DNA from 3 places in the Pseudoalteromonas sp. BMB genome. Region 1 is predicted to be linked to each of the others. Evidence: predicted binding sites of a transcription regulator. Region 1 holds the regulator's gene; each other region holds the start of a gene.

Evidence for each region. Region 1 encodes sigma-54, which starts transcription at its own class of promoters, with help from an activator protein. Its sites were predicted from a motif close to GTTGGCACGNNNNTNGNNT; they were not measured.
Region 2: a site for sigma-54 is predicted at 1,478-1,496, ahead of BB427_RS16150 (manganese efflux pump MntP). Genes of this name have one in related genera too.
Region 3: a site for sigma-54 is predicted at 5,687-5,705, ahead of fliE (flagellar hook-basal body complex protein FliE). Genes of this name have one in related genera too.

The regions. Positions count from the first base shown of each region.
Region 1 covers NZ_MBQA01000105.1:34,217-41,524, reverse strand. Annotated here, with positions in the region: gene pmbA (metalloprotease PmbA) at 1-822, shown strand, start outside; gene mgtE (magnesium transporter) at 884-2,242, opposite strand; gene BB427_RS07685 (HPr family phosphocarrier protein) at 2,765-3,034, opposite strand; gene rapZ (RNase adapter RapZ) at 3,035-3,901, opposite strand; gene ptsN (PTS IIA-like nitrogen regulatory protein PtsN) at 3,894-4,352, opposite strand; gene hpf (ribosome hibernation promoting factor) at 4,354-4,641, opposite strand; gene BB427_RS07665 (RNA polymerase factor sigma-54) at 4,671-6,170, opposite strand; gene lptB (LPS export ABC transporter ATP-binding protein) at 6,217-6,942, opposite strand; gene lptA (lipopolysaccharide transport periplasmic protein LptA) at 6,942-7,308, opposite strand, start outside.
Region 2 covers NZ_MBQA01000179.1:11,587-18,894, forward strand. Annotated here, with positions in the region: gene BB427_RS16140 (alpha-ketoglutarate-dependent dioxygenase AlkB) at 1-588, shown strand, start outside; gene BB427_RS16145 (nitrilase-related carbon-nitrogen hydrolase) at 596-1,315, shown strand; yybP-ykoY riboswitch at 1,387-1,556, shown strand; gene BB427_RS16150 (manganese efflux pump MntP) at 1,564-2,127, shown strand; gene BB427_RS16155 (LiaF domain-containing protein) at 2,576-3,253, shown strand; gene BB427_RS16160 (M3 family metallopeptidase) at 3,316-5,481, opposite strand; gene BB427_RS16165 (DJ-1/PfpI family protein) at 5,720-6,295, shown strand; gene BB427_RS16170 (ATP-binding protein) at 6,342-7,308, opposite strand, start outside.
Region 3 covers NZ_MBQA01000013.1:115,232-122,539, forward strand. Annotated here, with positions in the region: gene BB427_RS01770 (flagellin N-terminal helical domain-containing protein) at 1-317, shown strand, start outside; gene BB427_RS01775 (sigma-54 dependent transcriptional regulator) at 466-1,905, shown strand; gene BB427_RS01780 (DNA-3-methyladenine glycosylase I) at 2,174-2,773, opposite strand; gene BB427_RS01785 (sensor histidine kinase) at 3,010-4,110, shown strand; gene BB427_RS01790 (sigma-54-dependent transcriptional regulator) at 4,107-5,486, shown strand; gene fliE (flagellar hook-basal body complex protein FliE) at 5,744-6,076, shown strand; gene fliF (flagellar basal-body MS-ring/collar protein FliF) at 6,097-7,308, shown strand, end outside.

The sequences.
Region 1 (7,308 bases):
TTAATAGCAGGGTTCCCACGTACCAGACACAGCTTGAGCACTATGGTGATTGGTAAAGAAGGTGAGCAAATGCAACGGGACTCTGCATATACGTTATCTCGCGTGCACACAGAGCTAAAATCCCCTGAAGAAGTTGGTTTAGAAGCCGCGCAATCAACGCTGGAAAAATTAGGCAGTCGTAAGGTATCAACACGTAAAGTGCCTGTTATTTTTCGAGCGGATATCGCGAACAGCTTATTTGGGCACTTAGTGTCAGGTATTGGTGGCGGCGCGCTATATCGGAAGTCTAGCTTCTTGTTGGACTCTTTAGACACACAGATTTTTAATCGCTGCGTAAATATTGAAGAGAAGCCTCATTTACTAAGAGGGCTTGCTTCGAGTCCTTTCGATAGCGAAGGTGTAAAAACCATCGATCGTGAAATTATCACAGATGGCGTGCTTAATACTTACTTATTGGCAAGCTATGCCGCGCGCAGAATGAATATGCAAGCGACAGGTCACGCAGGTGGGATCCATAACTGGTTAGTAAAACCAACACACGACGATTTAACCAGCCTACTTGCGTCGATGGGCACTGGCTTATTAGTCACTGAACTAATGGGACAAGGTGTTAATACGGTAACTGGTGATTACTCAAGGGGAGCAGCTGGCTTTTGGGTTGAAAATGGTGAGCTTCAATATCCTGTAAGTGAAATTACTATCGCTGGTAATTTAAAAGATATGTTTATTGGGATTGAAGGCGTTGGCGGTGATATTGAATGCCGAGGCGCAGTACAAACCGGCTCTATACTACTCAATAATATGCAAATAGCGGGCGAATAACTCCCTTCATCAGCTCAAGAAATGCTGGTTTTGACCAGCATTTCCCGCCATTTCGACACTGTTACACTAATAACCAAGTTGCGGTGCCAAGGAATGCAAAAATCCCGACAATATCGGTAACCGTTGTTAGTACCACACTACCAGCTAGTGCTGGGTCGATATTCATTCTCTTTAGCATAATTGGAATACTGGCACCCGCGATACCTGCTGCGACTAAGTTCATAAACATTGCGAAGGCAATAACTGCACCGAGTGTGAAGTCCCATTGCCATACAGCAATAACCCCAGCGATCAAGACAGACCACAGCACGCCGTTTAAGGCGCCGATCGCCAGCTCTTTACCCATTAAAAACTTTTGGTTAGTCTGGTTAATATGACCAAGGGCAATACCACGAATCACTAGGGTTAGCGTTTGGCTACCGGCAACGCCACCCATACTTGGTACTATGCCATTTAACACTGCGAGAATAGGTAAAATATCCAGAGTACCTTCGAAGAAGCTTGCAACAAACGCTGCCATCAATGCGGTTAACAGGTTAATCCCAAGCCAAATAGAGCGGCGCTGGCTACTTTTTAGAACTGGCGCAAAGGTGTCTTCTTCATCTTCAAGACCTGCCATACTTAACAAGCTGTGCTCAGCATCTTCACGGATGACGTCAACAACGTCATCAATGGTGACACGACCAAGCAAATGAGCGTTATCGTCAACTACAGGAGCCGAGATCCAGTTATGACGCTCAAAAAGCTGCGCCACTTCAGACTCATCCATGGAGATAGGGATCGTTTCCTTATCTTCATCCATCAAGTCTCGAACCATACTGTCAGGAGACTTAGTTAATAAGGTATTGACAGGCAGCGTGCCTAAAAAGCAGTTATCTTTATCAACTACATACAACTCGTCCGTACCGTCTGGCAATTCGCCTTTAAGACGTAGATATCTAAATACAACTTCTAAGGTAACATCGGGTCGAATAGTGACCGTGTCAGTGCTCATTAGCGCACCGGCCGAGTGTTCCTTGTAGGACAAGGCTTGTGTCGCACGTTCTCTATCTTGGCTATCCATCGCACCGATAACGTCTTGGTAGACGGTATCAGGCAGGCTTCTTAGGACATCACCAAGGTCATCGTCGTCCATGTCTTCTGTAGCGGCAGCAATTAGCTCCGGCTCCATCTGGGCGATGATCCCAAGTCTTACGTCCTCTGACAGTTCCTCTAAGACATCCCCTTGGATATCTGGGTCAACGAGCTGCCACAGCATAGAGCGAACTTTATGAGGAGATGATTCTAAAAGCAGTGCTGTGTCACAAGGAGCTGTTTCTGCGAGCATACGCCTAACTTGAACAAACTGACCACTGTTTAAGGCTTTAGTTACCTTTTGGAGTTGTTCCAGTGTGTAGTCTTGTTCAAATACTTCAGGCATAGGCATCCTTTTTGATAATAATGTTGGCTAACGTGATTTAGTTAACCTAATTCATTTACTTTATCGCAGAAACCAATTTCTTAATTTGAATTTTATTCGTGTTGTTTCTGCTGGTGGGTTGCTACCGTTAATACACGTTAAAGGTGTACGCAACGATAAAGTAGGATTTTCTCGGCAACTCGCTTTACTGCACGAAAGAAACCTAAATTGGTATTACAGTGTAACTCAGTTTATTGAGAACTACCAAGGTTTACGCTTAATTATGAGAGACTTATTATACCAATTCGCTTAATTAAGTGATCTATTTTGAGGCGAGAAAATCTTGTCGATAACACGGCGAAAATTTTGCTATTTAGTTGTTCTAAATGAAAAATTTTTAACACAGTTAGCGTCAGATTTGCTCCTTCAAATTGAGCAAGTATTAAGACTAATTGGTATTAGGCCAGTCTGGTTACGGAGGGGGAGATTAGCAGGGAATAAATGAATCAGACCTTAGTGCTATTTTGGTGCTAGTAGCCCAAGTTACTCGGATTCATTAAATTTATTTTCTATTAGTCCGCCAATGGCGTCTAGTGCATACTGAGCATCAGGACCTTCACAAACCACTCGGACTTCTTTCCCTTGGCTGCTTTCAAGTAACAACAGCGCTAGTACGCTGTCAGCAGCTGCGCTTTTGTCTCCTTGATATAAGGTCACTTCGGCATCAAATTGGGTTGCTAATTGTGCAAGAACCGTCGCTGCTCGAGCGTGCAGACCAAGCTTGTTCTGAATTAAAAACGTATCTTCTAACATTTAACCCTCTTGCTCACGGTGGCGAATTTTGACGTTGGGATGGGTTTTAGCAAAACGCTCACCAATGGTTTGCGCTAAGTATACCGAGCGATGCTGCCCACCAGTACATCCTATCGCGATCGTTAGATAGCTGCGATTGTTACGCTCTAAGTGTGGTAACCAAGTTTGTACAAAGGTTTGGATCTGCCAAGTAAACTTTTGCACTATGCTGTGACTCGACAAATAGTCTTTGACTGGCTGATCTAGGCCAGTTAGTGGCTTAAGCTCAGGCTCCCAATGTGGGTTGGGCAAAAAGCGCGCATCAAAAACGTAATCCGCTTGTTTTGGGATGCCGTGTTTAAAGCCGAAAGATTCAAAGGTAATAATGAGTTGTTTGTCTTTTTTACCTAAGATTTTTTCGCGGATATCTTCTGCAAGTTGATGAACGCTCAGGCCTGTAGTATCAATGAGAAAATCGGCGCGAGTGATCAACACGTCTAACAATTCCCGTTCTTTCTTTATCGCAACATCTAATGGAAGATTATGCAGTGAAAGAGGGTGCAAACGGCGTGTTTCTGAGAAGCGTTTTATCAGGGTTTGATCGTCACTGTCTAAATAAAACAGGGTAGGTTTGGCAAAGCCAGGTAAGTATTCAAGAATGTCATTAAACTCGTCCTGTTCTTTAGGCAAGTTTCTAACATCAATACTGACTGCAATTTTATTATAATTGTCCGAAACACTGCGGACTAAAGACGGCAGTAAATTGACCGGAATGTTATCTACACAATAGTAGCCTAAGTCTTCCAATACTCGAAGCGCTACAGATTTACCAGAGCCTGAGCGGCCACTGATAATGATAAGCTCGAGTCCTTTTTCTTCATCACTCATCAAGTTCACCTTGGATCACAGCATATAACTCATCGTCACTTTTTGCTTGTCTAAGCATTTTGCAAAAAGACTTGTCTTTGAGTGTATCAGCAATCGCCGCTAAGGTCTTCAGGTGCTGTTGATTGTCACCTTCGGGTACGATGAACGCGACAAAAATATCGACAGGCTGCTTATCTATGGCTTCAAACTGGATCCCTTGCTCGCTGACAAGCACCATTGCAAGGATTTTATCCAAACCTTCAAGTCGACCATGGGGAATGGCAATGCCTTTACCGATCCCTGTGCTGCCTAATTTCTCTCGCGCCATTAAGGCGTCCAAGATAGCATGCTGACTGGTATTTGGAATTTGGCTATGGGCCAGTTCGCTGATGTATTCTAAAATACGTTTTTTGCTATTAAAAAGGACCGCAGCTTTACTGCAGTCCTTGTTCACTAATTCACTTAATTTCATCTTAGTGTCGAGTGAGCTTCTCTTTGTGTTTAATAACTTGACGATCTAGCTTGTCGATAAGGCCATCAATTGCGGCATACATATCTTGATGCTCTGTTGATGCAAATAGCTCGCCGCCGTTTACGTGTAATGTTGCTTCTGCTTTTTGTACTAGCTTCTCGACATCAAGGATCACATGCACGTTATTGATATGATCAAAGTGCCTTTCTAGCTTCGCAAACTTGTTGGTGACATAGTCTCTTAATGAGTCAGTAATTTCTACATGGCGACCAGTTAGATTTAGTTGCATAAGCATTTTTCCTTCTTGGGTTTTACGTCTTATATCAAGCTTTTACGCTGATTTGACGGTGGAATGGCTAGGGATTCACGATATTTTGCAATCGTACGTCTCGCTACCTTAATTCCTTGCTCAGCTAAGATATCTGCAATTTTGCTGTCACTCAATGGCTTCGCGGTATTTTCTGCAGCTATCAGCTTTTTGATAAGTGCTCTAATTGCTGTAGAGGAGCACTCACCTCCATTTTCTGTACTTACATGGCTAGAGAAGAAATACTTCAGCTCAAATATTCCCCGAGGTGTATGCATGTATTTTTGTGTTGTCACACGGGAAATTGTGGACTCATGCATCTCAACCATTTCAGCAACATCATTTAGCACCATAGGGCGCATTGCTTCGGGGCCATGTTCAAAGAATGCCTGTTGTTGTTGCACAATGCAATTGGTAACTTTTAATAATGTATCATTTCGGCTTTCTAAGCTTTTAATAAACCACTTTGCTTCTTGTAAATGTGAGCGAATAAACTGACTATCCGTACTGGATTTCGCCGTTCTAGACATCGCAGCGTAATGGTCGTTTACTCTTATTTTAGGCATAGCATCAGGATTTAGCTCTACGACCCAGCGACCTTTTACTTTTTTCACTGATACGTCAGGGATCACATATTCAGGCTCTTCATGAATAATGCTTGCCGCTGGTTTTGGGTTAAGGCTATGAATTAACGTCATGACCTCTTTGAGATCGGCTTCTTTAAGGCGCGTTTTCTTAGCCAAAGTTCGATAGTCACGGCTGGCAAGCAAATCGATATGCTCTGTCAGGATCATTTTCGTTTCGGTAATCCATGGCGTATCTGGGGCGAATTGATTTAGCTGAATACACAAGCACTCTTGTAAACTACGCGCTGCGATACCGACAGGATCGAAAAGTTGGATACGTTTGAGTACGGCTTCGACTTCATCCAGCTCAATAGGCTCTTCGCTACTTTCATCATTAATGCTTTCTAAAATGTCTTCGCAAGACAGTGTTAAAATGCCTGACAGGTCGACTGCTTCAATAATCGCAATCGCAATCGCTCTATCTGTTGGACTAAATGGTGTCAGCTCAAGTTGCCACATGAGATAGTCGTGGAGAGATTCAGAGGTTTCCCCTTGATAAACATTATCGTCATCGGGAAGTGGGCCTGAACTTGCAGCGGGTGCTGCGCTCATATATTCATCCCAAGTGACATCCATGGCAAGGTCATCACTGACAGTGTCTTTGCTCATGGCGGTATCTGAGTCTATCTCATAGTCACTAACCTGCGCTTCATCGCTTGAATCTTGATTGTCGTCAGCACTACTCTTTTCTTGGCTGTGTTGGTCAGCGTTTTCGCCGTCAGTATTATCACCTTCTTCCACTTCCAACAATGGATTGCTGTCTAATGCTTCTTGTATTTCTTGTTGCAGATCCAATGTACTGAGCTGCAGCAAGCGAATGGCTTGTTGCAGTTGCGGAGTCATTGTAAGTTGCTGCCCCATGCGCAGCTGTAATGATTGCCTCATGTATCTCTAACAATCCTTTTTAACAGTTATTAATACTACGTCTTAACTATAGCTTGAATTGTTCGCCTAGGTAGACATCTCTTACGGTTTGATCTGCCAAAACATGTTCTGGCGTGCCTGCAGCGATTAACTCACCATGTGAAACGATGTAGGCTTTTTCACATACGTCCAGTGTTTCTCTAACGTTATGATCGGTGATTAGCACACCGATACCGCGATTTTTTAGGTGCTCTATGATTGTCTTTATATCTAACACCGAAATAGGATCAACACCAGCAAAAGGTTCATCTAACAGGATAAACTTAGGATTAGCGGCTAAAGCGCGAGCAATTTCTACGCGTCTTCTTTCGCCTCCCGATAATGCCATGCCCTGTGAGTCACGAATGTGTTGAATATTAAATTCGTCCAGTAACTCGTTTAGTTCAGCTTCTCTCTCAACTTTAGATAAGTCTTTTCGAGTTTCTAAAATCGCCATCAAATTTTGATAGACCGTGAGTTTTCTAAAGATTGAAGACTCTTGCGGTAGATAGCCAATACCAAGTCGCGCGCGGCTGTGCATCGGTAGCAAAGTGATATCTTCATCATCAATCTGAATAAAACCTTTGTCGCTTGGTACTAACCCTACAATCATGTAGAACGTAGTGGTTTTACCTGCACCATTTGGTCCTAATAAGCCTACAATGCTGCCAGCCTTAACACTTAAGCCAACATTTTTGACGACTTCACGACCTTTATAACTCTTTGCTAGACCAGTTGCTTTGAGCTCGCTCATTAATTGTTACCTTCTTCCTGCGCTTTTTTATCTTTTGCGTCTTTTTTGTCATCAACAGGAACAAGGATGGTTCTTACCCGAGAATCTTCTTGGTCTGAGCGCTCAGCACTGATCAATTGCTTTTCAATGTCATAGGTGATGACTTGCGCATTGATTTTTTGCCCAGTTTGATTGATTTCCGCATCGCCAGAAATGACTAAGGTGCCTTTTGCAACGTCGTAACGAATTTCGTTTGCTTTGGCTTCTAGCAAATTACCATCAGGTTGACGTTCGCTGAAAATAGCAGGGCTGCCAGTTGCAACAAGTAGTTGCTTGTTAGTACCAAGCTCCGCGCGGCGGTGGACTTCTAGGCGATCGGCATTTATT
Region 2 (7,308 bases), on a different contig from region 1:
ATCGATAACGCCGAGGCAGAGTATATTCCAGCGTTTCTTACCAAGGCAGAAAGCCATTCACTGTATCAGTGGTTAATCAAGCACTGTGATTTATCTCAGCCTGAAATCATCACCTTACCTAACGGTGGAAATACAGAGATTAGACCCTGGAAAATGATGTTTGTAGAGCCAAGGCTCGAAGATCCAGCGGTGTTTCCTAGCTATCATGGTAGACGCCAAGCTTGGCCTGATTTGATTGCATCAATACAGCAGCGATTACAGACTCAAATAGGTATCGAATTTAGCGTCTGTGTCTGTATTTTTTATCCAGATGGTAAAGAATACATGGACTTTCACAGTGATCTGTCCGCATTTGGGCCAACTAATGTTATCGCTTCTTTGAGCTTAGGTGCCGAGCGCTTGTTTCAAGTTCGTCATCAAGCAAAACCCGATGAGCAATTTGAACAGCTGCTAGAAGACGGTTCGTTATTCATCATGGGAAATGGCTTTCAAACGCAGTTTCAACATGCCATACCTCCTGCACCTAAAGAGGTTGGTGCTAGATTCAATCTGACCTTTCGGCAGTTTACTTGGCCCAATATTACGTAGGTGAACGATGAAAGTGGGATTCTATCAATTTGCTGTCAACTATGGCGACCCTCAATGCAACCGGACAACCATAGAAAAAACTTTATCACAAGCTGACTTTGATCTCATCGTCTTACCTGAATTATGTACTTCAGGTAGCCTCTTTCTTTGCCACACTCATATGGAGGAAATGGCAGAGGAGTTATCCGAGAGCACAACTATCAGCCTGCTTCAATCTATCGCACAACAGCAACACGGTACTATCATCGCAGGCATCATTGAAAAGGCAGGCTGTGAGCACTTTAATAGTGCGGCTATAGTGGGTCCAGAAGGGATTGTTGGCGTACATCGCAAGGTTTTTTTAGCACCGCCCGATAAGCGCTTTTTTCAATCAGGTAATGCATTCAAAGTGCACGAAGTAATGGGTATTAAAGTGGGTATTTTATTATGTTACGACATCTGGTTTGAAGAGGGGCTGATGCAACTCACCGAGCAGGGCGTACAGCTCATTGTGAACCCTTCAAATTATTGTGGCGAAGACAGCCTTGATACAATCATAAAACAAGCCAAGAAGTATAAAGTCCATATTATGTCAGCCAATCGCCTAGGAATGGACCACAGCAATGGCACGGGAATTCAATTTATCGGCCAAAGCCTTCTTGTGAGCCCTAATGGCGAGGTACTTATACTCGGCGATGCTAAGGAGCAGCTTATCACAACCGAAATAGACTTCTTGACCCCGTCATAAAGGTAACGAGAATTATCACCGTCAGAAGCTGCTCAATTTTGGTTTTGCATCCACTGCAATTCTTGATATTATCGCAACTCGTTGGGGAGTAGCCTGCTTCCAATGCTCGGAAGAGTTCGTATCAACATAATTGGCCACATGCCATGGTGCGGACACCTCTCGGTTGGCGAGACCATCGATATATCCATGCCTGTGGTCGGGCGTGTGGATGTATCGTGGACTCAAATCGCCCGACCGGAGCAATGTAAATGAATTTCGTCACCCTGCTACTGTTAGCATACGCCATGTCTACCGATGCGTTTGCTGCGGCAATCGGTAAAGGCGCCAGCCTAAAATCACCTCGGCTTACCGAAGCCATAAAAATCGGCCTCATTTTTGGGATTATTGAAGCCAGTACACCGCTGATTGGCTGGTTAATAGGACAATCTGCAGCTGGCTATGTCGAGGCTTGGGATCATTGGATTGCCTTTATCTTATTGTTAGGACTTGGCGCTCATATGATTTATGAGAGCCTTAAGGGTGACGATGATGCACCAACGCAACACGCAAAGCAGCCTTGGTTAAAAACCATTATCACAGCGTTTGGCACTAGCATTGATGCAATGGCTGTCGGTGTCAGTCTCGCATTTGTTGATGTGAATATATGGCTCGCCGCTGCGCTCATTGGCCTTGCCACCACCATGATGGTAACAATTGGGGTGATGATTGGGCATTCGGCTGGAAAGTTTCTTGGTAGTCGAGCTGAAACCTTTGGAGGGGTGACCTTAATCTGTGTGGGGACTTGGTTGCTATATAGCCATCTTTCGATTTAATCTGACTCGCAGAAAGAGCGGTATATTTACCGCTCGCTTACTTATCCCTTTACCTTAGGGCTAATGGCTTTTACGCCTTTTTAATCGCTTTTTTCAGCTTTTTGATTTTCGCTTCATGCTTTTCAATCTTTGCTTTACGCGCTTTCAGCTCTTTTTTAAGCGCTTTAACATCGCTTTTCTTCGCCATAACTAATCTCCTTTGGTTGTTTTGCGAACACCTACTACCATAGCAAAGTGACTGACAATATCAAACTACACCTGCGCAACTGCGTTACCTGTCATCTAAGAGTGGTAATTTTGACCAAATACTATTTTGTACAACTAAATATTAGTAAATAAATAGAGTAAGTTGATATTAAAAAATACTAACCATTTGTTTTATATGTGATTTAATATTGGCTTGGTTGTTGCTACTCTAACCACAAATCAAGAGAACGGAACCAACCATATGTCTGTACCATTAAAAGATAGGCCTCTCGAATCCGTCAGGGAAGAGGTGATTGACCAGTTAATTCTAAATTACAGCCACGGTGAGCTTTCGGCTGATGCATTCGAGAGACGATTGGATAAAGCATACGACCTGAACGAACAAGAACAAATTGCAGCACTTAGTGCTGATTTACCGCTCAAGTCGGATGCAAGATATCACAGCGAAAAAGCCGCTCGTTTGGGTCCAAAATTTACCTCAAGCGTAGATGGTGCTGAGGCAATAAGCATTACCTCTATACTTAGTTCCAACCATCGCAGTGGCGAGTGGGTCGTACCTAAAGAGATCCACCTAAAAAACTACCTTGGCAGCTTGGAACTAGATTTTAGCAACGCAATTTTTAGTCACCCTGAAGTACATATTTATATAGATTGCATTTTAGGCAGTGACGAAATTTTTGTACCAGACACAGTCGATGTCGTCACCGATATTCGTAATATTATGGGTTCAGTAGAAAACACAAGAAACACGCTTGCATCTGCAGGGCAGGTGAAACAGCGTCCACGAATTTATATTCACGGCAGAATGATTTTGGGTAGCATTGAAGTTAGTGTAAAGCGCTCGATGAAAGCGCAAATAAAGCAATTTGCCGACGGCCTTAAATTCCTATTTGGTGACGGCACGAAATCCAAAAGCTAAAGCTTAATAAAAAACCCCTTGGTTCAGGGGTTTTTTATTATCCAAATAGCAGAGTAAACTTTTTACTTCTCTACCGGAAAGCCTCTATCACGCATTAGCGCCTCAACTTCAGCGTCACGGCCTCTAAACTTGCGATACGCTTCTGCTGGATCCATTGAGTTGCGAACTGAGAATAGGTAATCCACTAAACGCTGTGCAACGTCTTTGTCGTAGAAGCCACCTGGCGCTTCAGCAAACGCTTCTGCTGCATCAGAAGTTAATACCTCAGCCCACAGGTAACCGTAGTAACCCGCTGAATAACCTTCACCTGAGAATACGTGACCAAAGTGAGTTGTACGATGACGCATCACGACCTCGTCCGGCATGCCAAGCGCACCTAACTGAGACTTTTCGAATGCAACAGGGTCGCCAATCTTGTCAGGATCTGTGGTATGGAAAAGCATATCCATGATAGCCGATCCAAGGTATTCAGTCGTCGCGAAACCTTGGTTAAAGGTTGCTGACTTCTTGATTTTCTCGATTAGCGCTTTAGGCATAGGTTTGCCTGTTTTATAGTGAACTAAGTAACGATTGATCACTTCGTCCGTTGCCAACCAACGCTCCAATAACTGAGATTGGAACTCAGTGTAGTCGCGCACGCCAGAGTTTGAACTTGGGTACTTCACGTTTGATGAAAGCGCATGCAGCGCGTGGCCAAACTCGTGGAAATAGGTTTCTGCATCTGACCAAGAAATTAAGGTCGCTTCACCTTCAGGTGCTTTCACAAAGTTGGAGTTGTTTGAGCTAAGCACATTTGTTTTACCATCAAATGTTGTATGGCTACGATATGATAAGGCCCATGCACCAGAGCGTTTACCTTTACGTGCGAACGGGTCTAAATACCAAAGGCCGATATTATCACCGGTGGTTTTGTCTGTTACTTCCCATACACGAACGTCAGGGTGGAACACTGGTACTGAGCCCTTGGGCACTTCGCTGAACTCAAAGTTAAACAAACGGCCTGCAACATAGAACATTGCTTCACGCAGATTGTCTAGCTGTAAATAAGCTTTAACTTCGTTTGAATCCAATTGATATTTAGCTTGGCGAACCTTCTCGGCGTAGAAACGGTAATCCCATGGCTTGATGGTGATATCAGCGCCTTCTTTGTCGGCGATCGCTTGCATGTCAGCAACTTCTTCTTTCACGCGGGCAATTGCTGCTGGCCACACTTTTTTCATCAGCGCCATCGCATTTTCAGGCTTTTTCGCCATGCGATCTTCAAGACGCCACTGCGCGTAATTATCGTAACCCAGTAAGTTAACGCGCTCATGTCTAAGCGTTAAGATGTCAGAGATAATCGCTTTGTTGTCGTACTCACCACCGTTGTTGCCGCGGTTATAGTAGTTGTTCCATACTTTCTCGCGTAACTCACGCTCTGTTGAGTAGGTTAAAAATGGATCCATTGAGGAGCGAGAGTTGGTAATCGCGTACATATCCACCTTGCCGCGCGCTTTTGCAGCAGCCGCTGCCGATGCAACAAACGACTCAGGCAAACCTGACAACTGCGCTTTAGTGAGGAAAACCACGTAGTTTTCTTCATCTGCAAGGACGTTATTTGCAAACTTAGTATGTAGCTTTGATAGTTCAAGATTAATGTCTGCGTAACGCTTAGCATCTTCACCTTTTAGCGTCGCACCATTGCGGGCAAAGCCGTTATAACGCATCCAAGTAATACGCTGCTCTTCTGCTGTTAGCTTTTTATATTCAGCACCTTCATATACTGCTTTTACACGTGCAAAAAGGGCTTGGTTTTGGGTAATTTTAGAGCGGAACTCTGAGAACTTAGGCACAACTCGCGATTGGATTTCTCTAAACTCTGGGCTTGAAATGTTTGCACTCCAAAGACCATAGTAGGTAAAAACGCGATCCAAAGCGGCACCCGCTCTTTCTAGCGCAACAATGGTGTTCTCAAAAGTTGGCTTCGCAGGATTGTTGGCTATTGCTTCAATTTCTTTCAAATTATCAGCCATACCAATTTCAAGTGCGGCTTCTAAATCCTCAAGCTTCATTTTGTCAAAATGAGGAACACCTTGATAAGGACCTGAAAACTCCTGTAAAAGCACGTTATCATATTGCTTACTTTGCAGTGATTTGACCGGTTCTTGGCTTTGGTCTGCAGTGCCCGCACAACCCGCAAGGGCTAAACATACGGCTGCACTTAATAATGTGATGGAAGGTTTGAACATATTGTTTCATCGCTTGTTGTGATCGTGGGCAAGATATTACGGATCGTCTCTAAAAGTGCAATCGCTTTGCGGGAGAAACAAGGTTCTCTGCGATGGAGCAGAAATGTTAGAGTTCATAGTAGCTTAAAGACACTAAAACGACAGTGAGTGGAGTTTTTTCATGGGTTGTTACAATTTACCTTGAAAATTTAACTAAAATCAGCCAAGTTAGTAAAAAACTGATCTATGAGAAGAAATAATGGAAGTTGGTATTTTTATCTATGACGGTGCGGAGTGTTTAGATTTTTGCGGCCCGTTTGAGGTATTCAACACCGCAAAGCGATTTATCGAAACACCGATTAACGTCAGCCTTGTCGCGCCAAGTCATGTTCCTGTTACCTCGCGTGGCGGTATGAGTGTAAACCCCCATTACAGTATTTACTCGCATCCAAAGTTTGATTTGCTCATCGTAGTTGGCGGACTTCATCACCAAATTTGCGGAGATCACAACGTACTTAATTGGCTTGCAGAAACAGCGAATCATACCTCTCAGTGCGCATCTGTTTGTACGGGTGTGTTTTTATATGCAGAAGCAGGCCTTATTGATGGCAAGCGAGTCACCACCCACTGGCAGGATATCGACGATTTGAGAGAGCAATATCCCTCTTTAGAAGTCGTTGAGGACGTAAGATTTATGATGGATCAGAATTTTACTAGCTCAGCGGGTATTTCGGCAGGTATAGATATGAGTTTAGAGTTGGTGAAAAAACGCTTTGGGCAATCTGTTGCAAGAAAAACCGCAACCCAAATGGATTATGACTGGCCTAGAAGTTAATAATGGTGAGTAACCTCACCATTATTCAACCAAGGCCTCACTCACTTTAGCCACTGTTGATATCTACAAACTCTAGCTCACTCACGCGTTTTTTCGCAAATACGACGACTTTATCGTATTCACTTTGCGCTTGTTCCAAGTGTGATTTACACTGCCCTGCTTGGTGTTCACACGCATAAGTCTCTATTTTATCAAGCAGATCAAAGAGTGCTTCTGCGGCTAAATCACCAGCTTGACCTTTAAGTGCATGGCTGTATTTTGCCGATGCGTCGCAATTACTATTTTTGATACTCAATCTAAGCTGTTGCATTTGATTTTCAGAGTCGTTCAAGAATAAGGTGTACACCTTTTTAAGTAATTCTTCATCCCCAGAGAGGCGCTCAAGCACGTCAGCTTCGTTTATCGGCAGGCTTATTTGCTCTTCTGCCACACTTTCAAACGGTTGAATAAGCACAGAATCATCATCCTTAGCATGCACACCTAGCGCATCTAGCACGTCAAATAACTGTTCGACGACCACAGGTTTAGTCACAAACTCATCCATTCCTGCATTGAGACAACGTTCTTTTTCACCCGCAAGGGCGCTGGCAGTCATCGCAATAATGATCGCATCTTTATACTTATCACCACCTTGACCTTGACGGATCGCTCTTGTGGCCTGATAACCATCCATTCCTGGCATATTACAGTCCATAAAAATAGCATCAAAATCAACCTCTTGATGCTCAAATAACAGCAGTTTATTCACAGCATCTTGACCATCAACGGCAAAACTCACCTTAGCTCCTTGTCCTTCCAAAATGCCTTTTGCCACAATCCGGTTGATTTGATTATCGTCTACCACCAAGAAGTGACAGCCCGCGACCAAGTTACCACTTAACGCGACTGTCTCACCTGACTTCTTCAAGCTAGGCTGTAATCGAATTGCTTTATTTAAGTCAAACAGCGCGACAAACTCTCCAACCCGAAGAGGTGAAGAAATATGCACTATGTTATCAGCATCGTTAATATTC
Region 3 (7,308 bases), on a different contig from region 1:
TTGCCAGTGCAATATTGAGTGTGGACATTTCGACGCAGGCGGGCGCACAAGCTGCCATTGATGCGGCAGATACAGTCTCTGAGGATTTAAACAGCCAACGCGCGGAGCTTGGCGCATTTGAAAATGCGGTATCTAGTACAATTCGCTCGGCAAGTAACCAACGTGAGAACATTGCGGCGAGCCAAAGTCGAATTCAAGACACCGATTACGCGCAAGCGGTGAGCGATCAAGTTGCCAACGATATTTTATCGCAAGCTTCTATTGCTTTGCGTGGTCAAGCTAATCAGTCTGCATCATCGGTACTAGGTTTATTATAAATTAATACCAAAGTATTGATATAGAACAGCTCTAGTGGCGATTTTTTGGCGTTAATGTCAAAAAGTTGCCACTTAGGTATTGCATCCCCCTTAATCTCTCTTACAATCTAACTATTGAAAAAGTTTTAAGTAGATTGGTTCTCAAGCAATGGTCTTGATCTTAGATAACAACAACAAAAGAGCGATCGGATTAGGTGCGGCACTTAGTTTTGTCGGTCAAGCAAATGAAGTGCTGGCCGAAGAGCGTTATGAGCCCAAGATCCTTGATAACAACCAAGAACCAATTTTTGTGCTAGGCGCTTTGCAAAGCTTAACACACGAAGCGTTGATAAAATCTCATCCCGCCGTCCCGTTCTTATTAATAGGTGAAACGCTCAGGCCGCTACTTGCATTACCGAATGTAATAGGGCTTATCACCGAACCCTTTGGGCAAGAAGTCACGATGCAATTGCTACATGACTGTCAGCAATATTTACGTATGCTTCCAAATAAAGAGAACAAGCTACTAAATAAGAGCTTTGATGGTTTAGTTGGGGAAACCGAAGCGGTTAAAAACGTTCGTTTCTTGATTTCTCAAGTGGCTAAAACCGACGCCAATGTCCTTATTTTGGGTGAATCGGGAACCGGTAAGGAAGTGGTTGCACGTAACGTACACTTATTGTCTAAACGTGCGCAGGGACCATTTGTGCCAGTTAACTGTGGTGCTATCCCTGGAGAGCTGTTAGAAAGCGAGCTTTTTGGTCATGAAAAAGGTGCGTTTACTGGCGCGATTTCAGCCAGAAAAGGGCGTTTTGAACTTGCGCAAGGAGGTACGCTTTTTCTCGATGAAATCGGTGATATGCCACTGCAAATGCAGGTGAAATTATTACGAGTTTTGCAAGAACGCACCTATGAACGAGTCGGGGGCACAAAGCCTATTCAGGCGGATGTTCGTGTGATTGCCGCGACGCACCGGAATCTTGAAACCATGATTGAAGATGGCAAGTTTCGCGAAGACTTATTTTATAGACTCAATGTATTCCCCATTGAAAACCCCTCTTTAAACGAGCGTGCGGAAGATATTGCGCTACTGCTAAAAGAACTAACGCGTAGAGTAAATGAGCAAACGGGCAATTCGGTTAAGTTTACGGATAGAGCCGTAGACAGCTTAAAGTCACACGCTTGGCCTGGGAATATTCGAGAGCTTGCGAACCTTGTGGAACGAATGGTGATTATGTTCCCGGACAAGGTTGTCGATGTGACGGATTTACCACAAAAATACCGCTATATAGAAGTTGAAGCGTTTGAGCCTGAATATCCAGAAGAACTATTAGAAAAAGATGCGTTCAACGAACTATTTAGCGATGGTTTTAGTGACGATGAAGAGGACATGGTCGCGGAAGATTTTGCGCCACAAGCACCGAATGTTGGCTTACTGCCGGACGAGGGGATAGAGTTAAAAGAATATTTAGCAGAGCTTGAAATTGATTTGATCACTCAAGCTTTAGAGCGCTACGATTATGTGGTTGCTCGCGCGGCTGAAATCTTGGGCGTTCGCCGTACAACATTAGTTGAGAAGATGAAAAAGTATAATCTCAATCGTGATTAATAGTTCATCAATTACTACCTAACCTGAACTCGGGATAAGAAGTAAGTTAATCCACTAAAATCACTAAATTCAAAAGCGAAGTATCACTCTAGCCAGAAGTTATTTCTTAATACAAGGCAAATTTGTGCGTCAATAGCTGGCCTATTGCAAGCAAATTTAACACAGTAGTAAGGGATAACAGCTGCTAGAGAACAAGTTGTTATTCCAAGTTCAGGTTACCTAATCAACTCAGCAAGGCCGCTTAATACGCGGCCTTGTGTTTTATTGTTTAAAGTCGAGTAAAATCCAAGTCTTGATAACCGGCAATAATGGTTTGTTTGCAAAAACAGTTATCGGCATGGTCGTTAACCATGCCGCAAGCTTGCATATGCGCATACACGGTGGTTGAGCCTAAAAACTTAAACCCACGTTTTTTTAAGTCCTTGGCAAATTTGTCACTGAGTTCACTGGTGGCAACGGCATCGTGTTTGTCACGCATGGGGTTGATAACAGGCTTGTAATTAACAAATTGCCACTGGTATTTTGCAAAGCTGCCAAACTCTTGCTGAATTTCAATAAATCGCTTAGCGTTGTTTATCGTGGCTGCGATTTTTGCACGGTTTCTGATAATTCCGTCAAATGCTAATAGCCGCTCGACATCTTGCTCTGTCATCTGGCTCACTTTGTGTACATCAAAATCGTGGAATGCTTTTCTATAGCCTTCACGTTTTTTCAAAATGGTATACCAGCTTAAGCCAGCTTGTGCAGATTCCAATGTGATAAACTCAAACAAGCTCTGGTCATCTAGTACAGGTCTTCCCCATTCCTTATCATGGTATTCAACATAATCGGGTTTGCTCTCGTCTACCCAGTGGCATCGTATTGTCATTGTTGGCTCTCTTCTATCTAATTGTGAATATGAATAAGCTAAATGATTTACTACGCCAACTACTCATTGCGGCATCACATTTGGCTTTCAAAAACTCTAGCATAATGCTGTATATAAAAACAGTGTCAATAAATTGATATTGTTAAGTGTTATATAACTCTATGTTTTAAATGAAATATAAAGTTGGATCGTTTTTTGCTTTTATCCATTGAGTTTATTTTTAAGAGAGCGGAAAAATGGCATTAGCACATGTTATTAATCCACAATTTGTACCAACGACGAATCGCTACAATCCCTGTTTGCTGCAAGAAGCCTACGTCGGTGAGCTAAGCGACCTTAGGCAGCAGGCGAGTTGGTTAAGCCATCTTGTTGATACTATGCCTGCGGGTGTCGTGGTACTTGATGGTCAAGGTATGATTGCCAAGGCGAATCAAATTGCGATGGATATGTTGGGTGAACCACTCGAAGGTGAAAAGTGGTTTAGCGTTATTCAGCGTTCATTTCGACCACAGCAGGACGATGGTCATGAAGTCTCTCTTAAAGATGGCAGAAGAATTAAGTTAGATATTACCGCGCTAACACCAGAACCTGGGCAACTCATTTTGATGACAGATCTCACCGAGACGCGCCGGCTTCAAAGCCGTGTTGCGCATATGCAAAGGTTAAGTGCGTTAGGAAAAATGGTTGCTTCATTGGCGCATCAAGTGCGTACGCCGTTATCGGCTGCGATGTTATATGGTGCAAACCTAGGTGCAGCTAATCTTCCTTCGGCTTCTCGAGAAAAGTTTCACGATAAGTTGATGTCCCGGTTAAAAGACTTAGAAAGCCAAGTTAATGACATGCTGTTGTTTGCTAAAAGCGGTGAGCAACAAGTGGTTGAGCGAGTGTCAATGCAACAGTTATTGAGTGAAGTCAAAGCGGGTGCTGACGCTATGGTTGAGCTTAACCAAGCAACATTGGAAGCATTTTTACCCGAGCCAGATATCGAAATATTAGGTAATCGTACTGCGCTTGCAAGTGCGATCCAAAACCTGATCCACAACAGTATTCAAATAATTGGCAGTGCGGCACACATTGAACTTAATGCAGAGCGCGAGCCGTGTGGCGAGTATGTACGTATCTCAGTTGTTGATAATGGACCTGGCATTGATGAAACCTTAGTAGACAAGTTGTTTGAACCATTTTTTACAACTAAGTCGCAGGGGACTGGGCTAGGACTTGCGGTGGTTAATTCGGTCGCTATCGCGCACAAAGGGTTTGCGCAGGCAGACAATGTTGAAGGTAAGGGTGCGCGTTTTAGCTTGGTACTACCACTAATTGAGGCGGAGGAACTATGAGTAACAGAGTTTTAGTTGTTGAAGATGATGCTGGTTTAAGAGAAGCACTCATCGATACATTGCAGCTTTCAAATATCGAGTGCGTAGAAGCAAGTTGTGCGGAACAAGCCGTTTTATTGCTAAAGCAGGAAACCTTTTCTTTGGTGGTGAGTGATGTGCAAATGGGTGCCATGAGTGGGCTTGACTTGTTAAAGACCATTAAACTCAACTATCCCGAATTACCGGTATTGATGATGACAGCATACGCGACCATTGATGATGCGGTCGAAGCGATGAGATTGGGTGCCATCGACTATATGGCTAAGCCATTTGCGCCTGAAGTATTGCTCAATATGGTTGGACGTTATCTACCTGAGAAGGAAAAAGAGACAGACGGCCCCATTGTTGCCGATCCAAAGAGTATTAAACTACTTGAACTGGCCGCAAAAGTAGCTAAGTCGGATGCCAGCGTTATGGTACTTGGACCGAGCGGTTCAGGTAAAGAAGTGTTGGCTCGCTATATTCACGATAAATCCGACAGAGCAGACGAGCCTTTTATCGCAATTAACTGCGCTGCAATCCCAGAAAATATGCTCGAAGCGACCCTGTTTGGTTACGAAAAGGGGGCATTTACAGGTGCCATTCAGGCGTGTCCAGGTAAGTTTGAACAAGCACAAAAGGGAACGATTTTGCTTGATGAGATCACAGAGATGGATTTGGGATTACAAGCAAAATTACTTCGCGTGTTACAAGAGCGGGAAGTAGAGCGTTTAGGCAGTAGAAAAACCATTTCACTGGACGTCAGAGTGTTGGCAACCAGTAACCGCGATTTAAAAGAAGCGGTGGAGGATGGGGTATTTAGAGAAGATTTATATTATCGCCTCAATGTTTTCCCGCTAGAGTGGTTGCCACTGAAGGATAGAGCGGGTGATATCGCGGTGTTAGCCGAGCATTTGTTGGTAAGACATACGCAAAAAGCAGGCAAGCCAACACCTATATTAAGCAGCGGTGCAAAGCACAAGCTCAGTTCGCACAGTTGGCCTGGAAACGTAAGAGAGCTAGATAACGTTATTCAACGTGCCCTGATTTTGTTCCAAGATAATGAAATTCAAGAAGATGATATTTTTATCGAAAATTTCTCACCGATGGCTTTGATTGAGTCTGCACCACTTGTAAATCATGAAGCATCAGCTTTAATGGAGCGCTCTCAAGGTGAGGATGAGATCATTAGCTATAAAGATGAGCTACAGGATAAAGAACACCAAATTATTTTAGATACGCTGGCAAAGTTTAATGGTAAACGCAAAGAGGTGGCGGAGGTATTAGGTATGAGTCCTCGCACGCTTCGCTATAAGCTGGCAAAAATGCGAGACTTAGGGATTGCGCTACCTGCTTAACCTAAGTTACCTGAGCTTAAAAACAATGAGTTAGCTTATTTCTTTTCCAAACCTCAGGTTAAGCTTTATCTGTTAATTCAAATTTACTCAGGCGCCTATAAAGATCAGCAGATTTTAGGCGCCTAGTTTTCACTTCTATGCACTGCCAATTTTTCGACATGATTAAAATGTTATAAGGTGTTGAAAATAAAGGGTTTTAAGTTGGCACGTTTTCTGCTTTATTGCAGGTAACTAAGAGTTATTTTGAGTAAAGCATCATGAAAGTACAATCATCAGCGCTATTTCAAGAAATGCAGGCAATGGCTGCAGAAGCGACGAGAAACACACAGCCATCAGTGCAGCCGGTTAAGACTGCGGCATCTTCGTCGGCTCAGTTTGGCGATTTACTCTCAGACGCACTTAATACGGTTCATGGCTTACAACAAGAAGCGAAACAAAAAGTCACCGCTGTTGAAATGGGTGACAGAAGCGTTTCTCTTGCAGAAGCCATGATAGCGAAACAAAAATCGTCGGTCGCTTTTGAGGCAACAGTGCAAGTTCGTAATAAACTTGTTGAGGCCTATAAAGAAATCATGAGCATGCCAGTTTAATTGAGTGACTGTGGAGAGTAATCGTGGCTACTAATCAATCAACAGATCTTACGCTTTCCGATGCAGCGCTGAATAATGACAGCGGTTCGGATGAGCAACAAGAGCAAAAATCAGGCTACTTCAGTGCGCTAAGCGGTGTTGATATGTTGCGCCAGGTTACTCTGGTTATTGCCCTTGCTATTTGTTTAGCAATCGCAATCTTTATTATCATTTGGGCGCGCCAACCAGATATGCGCCCACTTGGTAAATATCCAACAGAAGAACTCGTTGAAACGTTAGACTTTTTAGACCAACAAAAAATTGAATACCAATTAGATGGTAATACCATTTTAGTCGCTGAGTCGGACTATCAAGACATAAAACTACGCATGGCGCGTGACGGTTTTACCCAGTCTCCGAGTTCTGGCACTGATATTCTGATGCAAGATATGGGTTTTGGTGTTAGCCAACGTCTTGAAAGAGAGCGCTTAAAGCATAGCCGTGAGCAACAACTTGCAAGAACAATTGAAGAGTTACAAGACGTAAATCGTGCAAAAGTGTTGCTTGCAATACCAAAAGAAAACGTCTTTGCGCGTCGCGAGAAAAAGCCCTCAGCAACCGTAGTTATTACCCTTAAACGTGGCAAAACGCTTGGCGGCGAAGAAGTTGATTCAATCGTAGACATCGTGGCATCAGCGGTACAAGGCCTAGAACCTTCACGCGTGACCGTCACCGATCAAAACGGTCGTCTACTCAACTCTGGTTCTCAAGACTCTTTAGCTGCACGCTCGAGAAAAGAGTATGAAATTGAGCGTAAGCGTGAACAAGAATATCTAGAAAAAATTGATAGCATCCTGATCCCAACTGTAGGTCTTGGTAACTTTACTGCGCAGGTTGACTTAACGATGGACTTCAGCGCAGTTGAAGAAACGCAAAAACGTTATAACCCTGATTTACCTGCGGTTCGTAGCGAAACGACGTATGAAGAAAATAATATTGGTGGTTTAGCTGTGGGTATTCCGGGGGCGCTGACTAATCAACCTCCTATAAACTCAAATATCCCAGAGATTGCGGGTCAAGGCGGCAATGGTCAAAGTGCAACACCAAGCAGTAATCAAAAAGAAGCAACCCGTAACTATGAGTTAGATACCACTATTAGCCATAAACGTCAGCAAACTGGGGTTATTCGCCGGATCAGTGTAAGTGTGGCCGTTGACTACCTCGCAAAACCTGATGCTGAAGGTAACATGGCA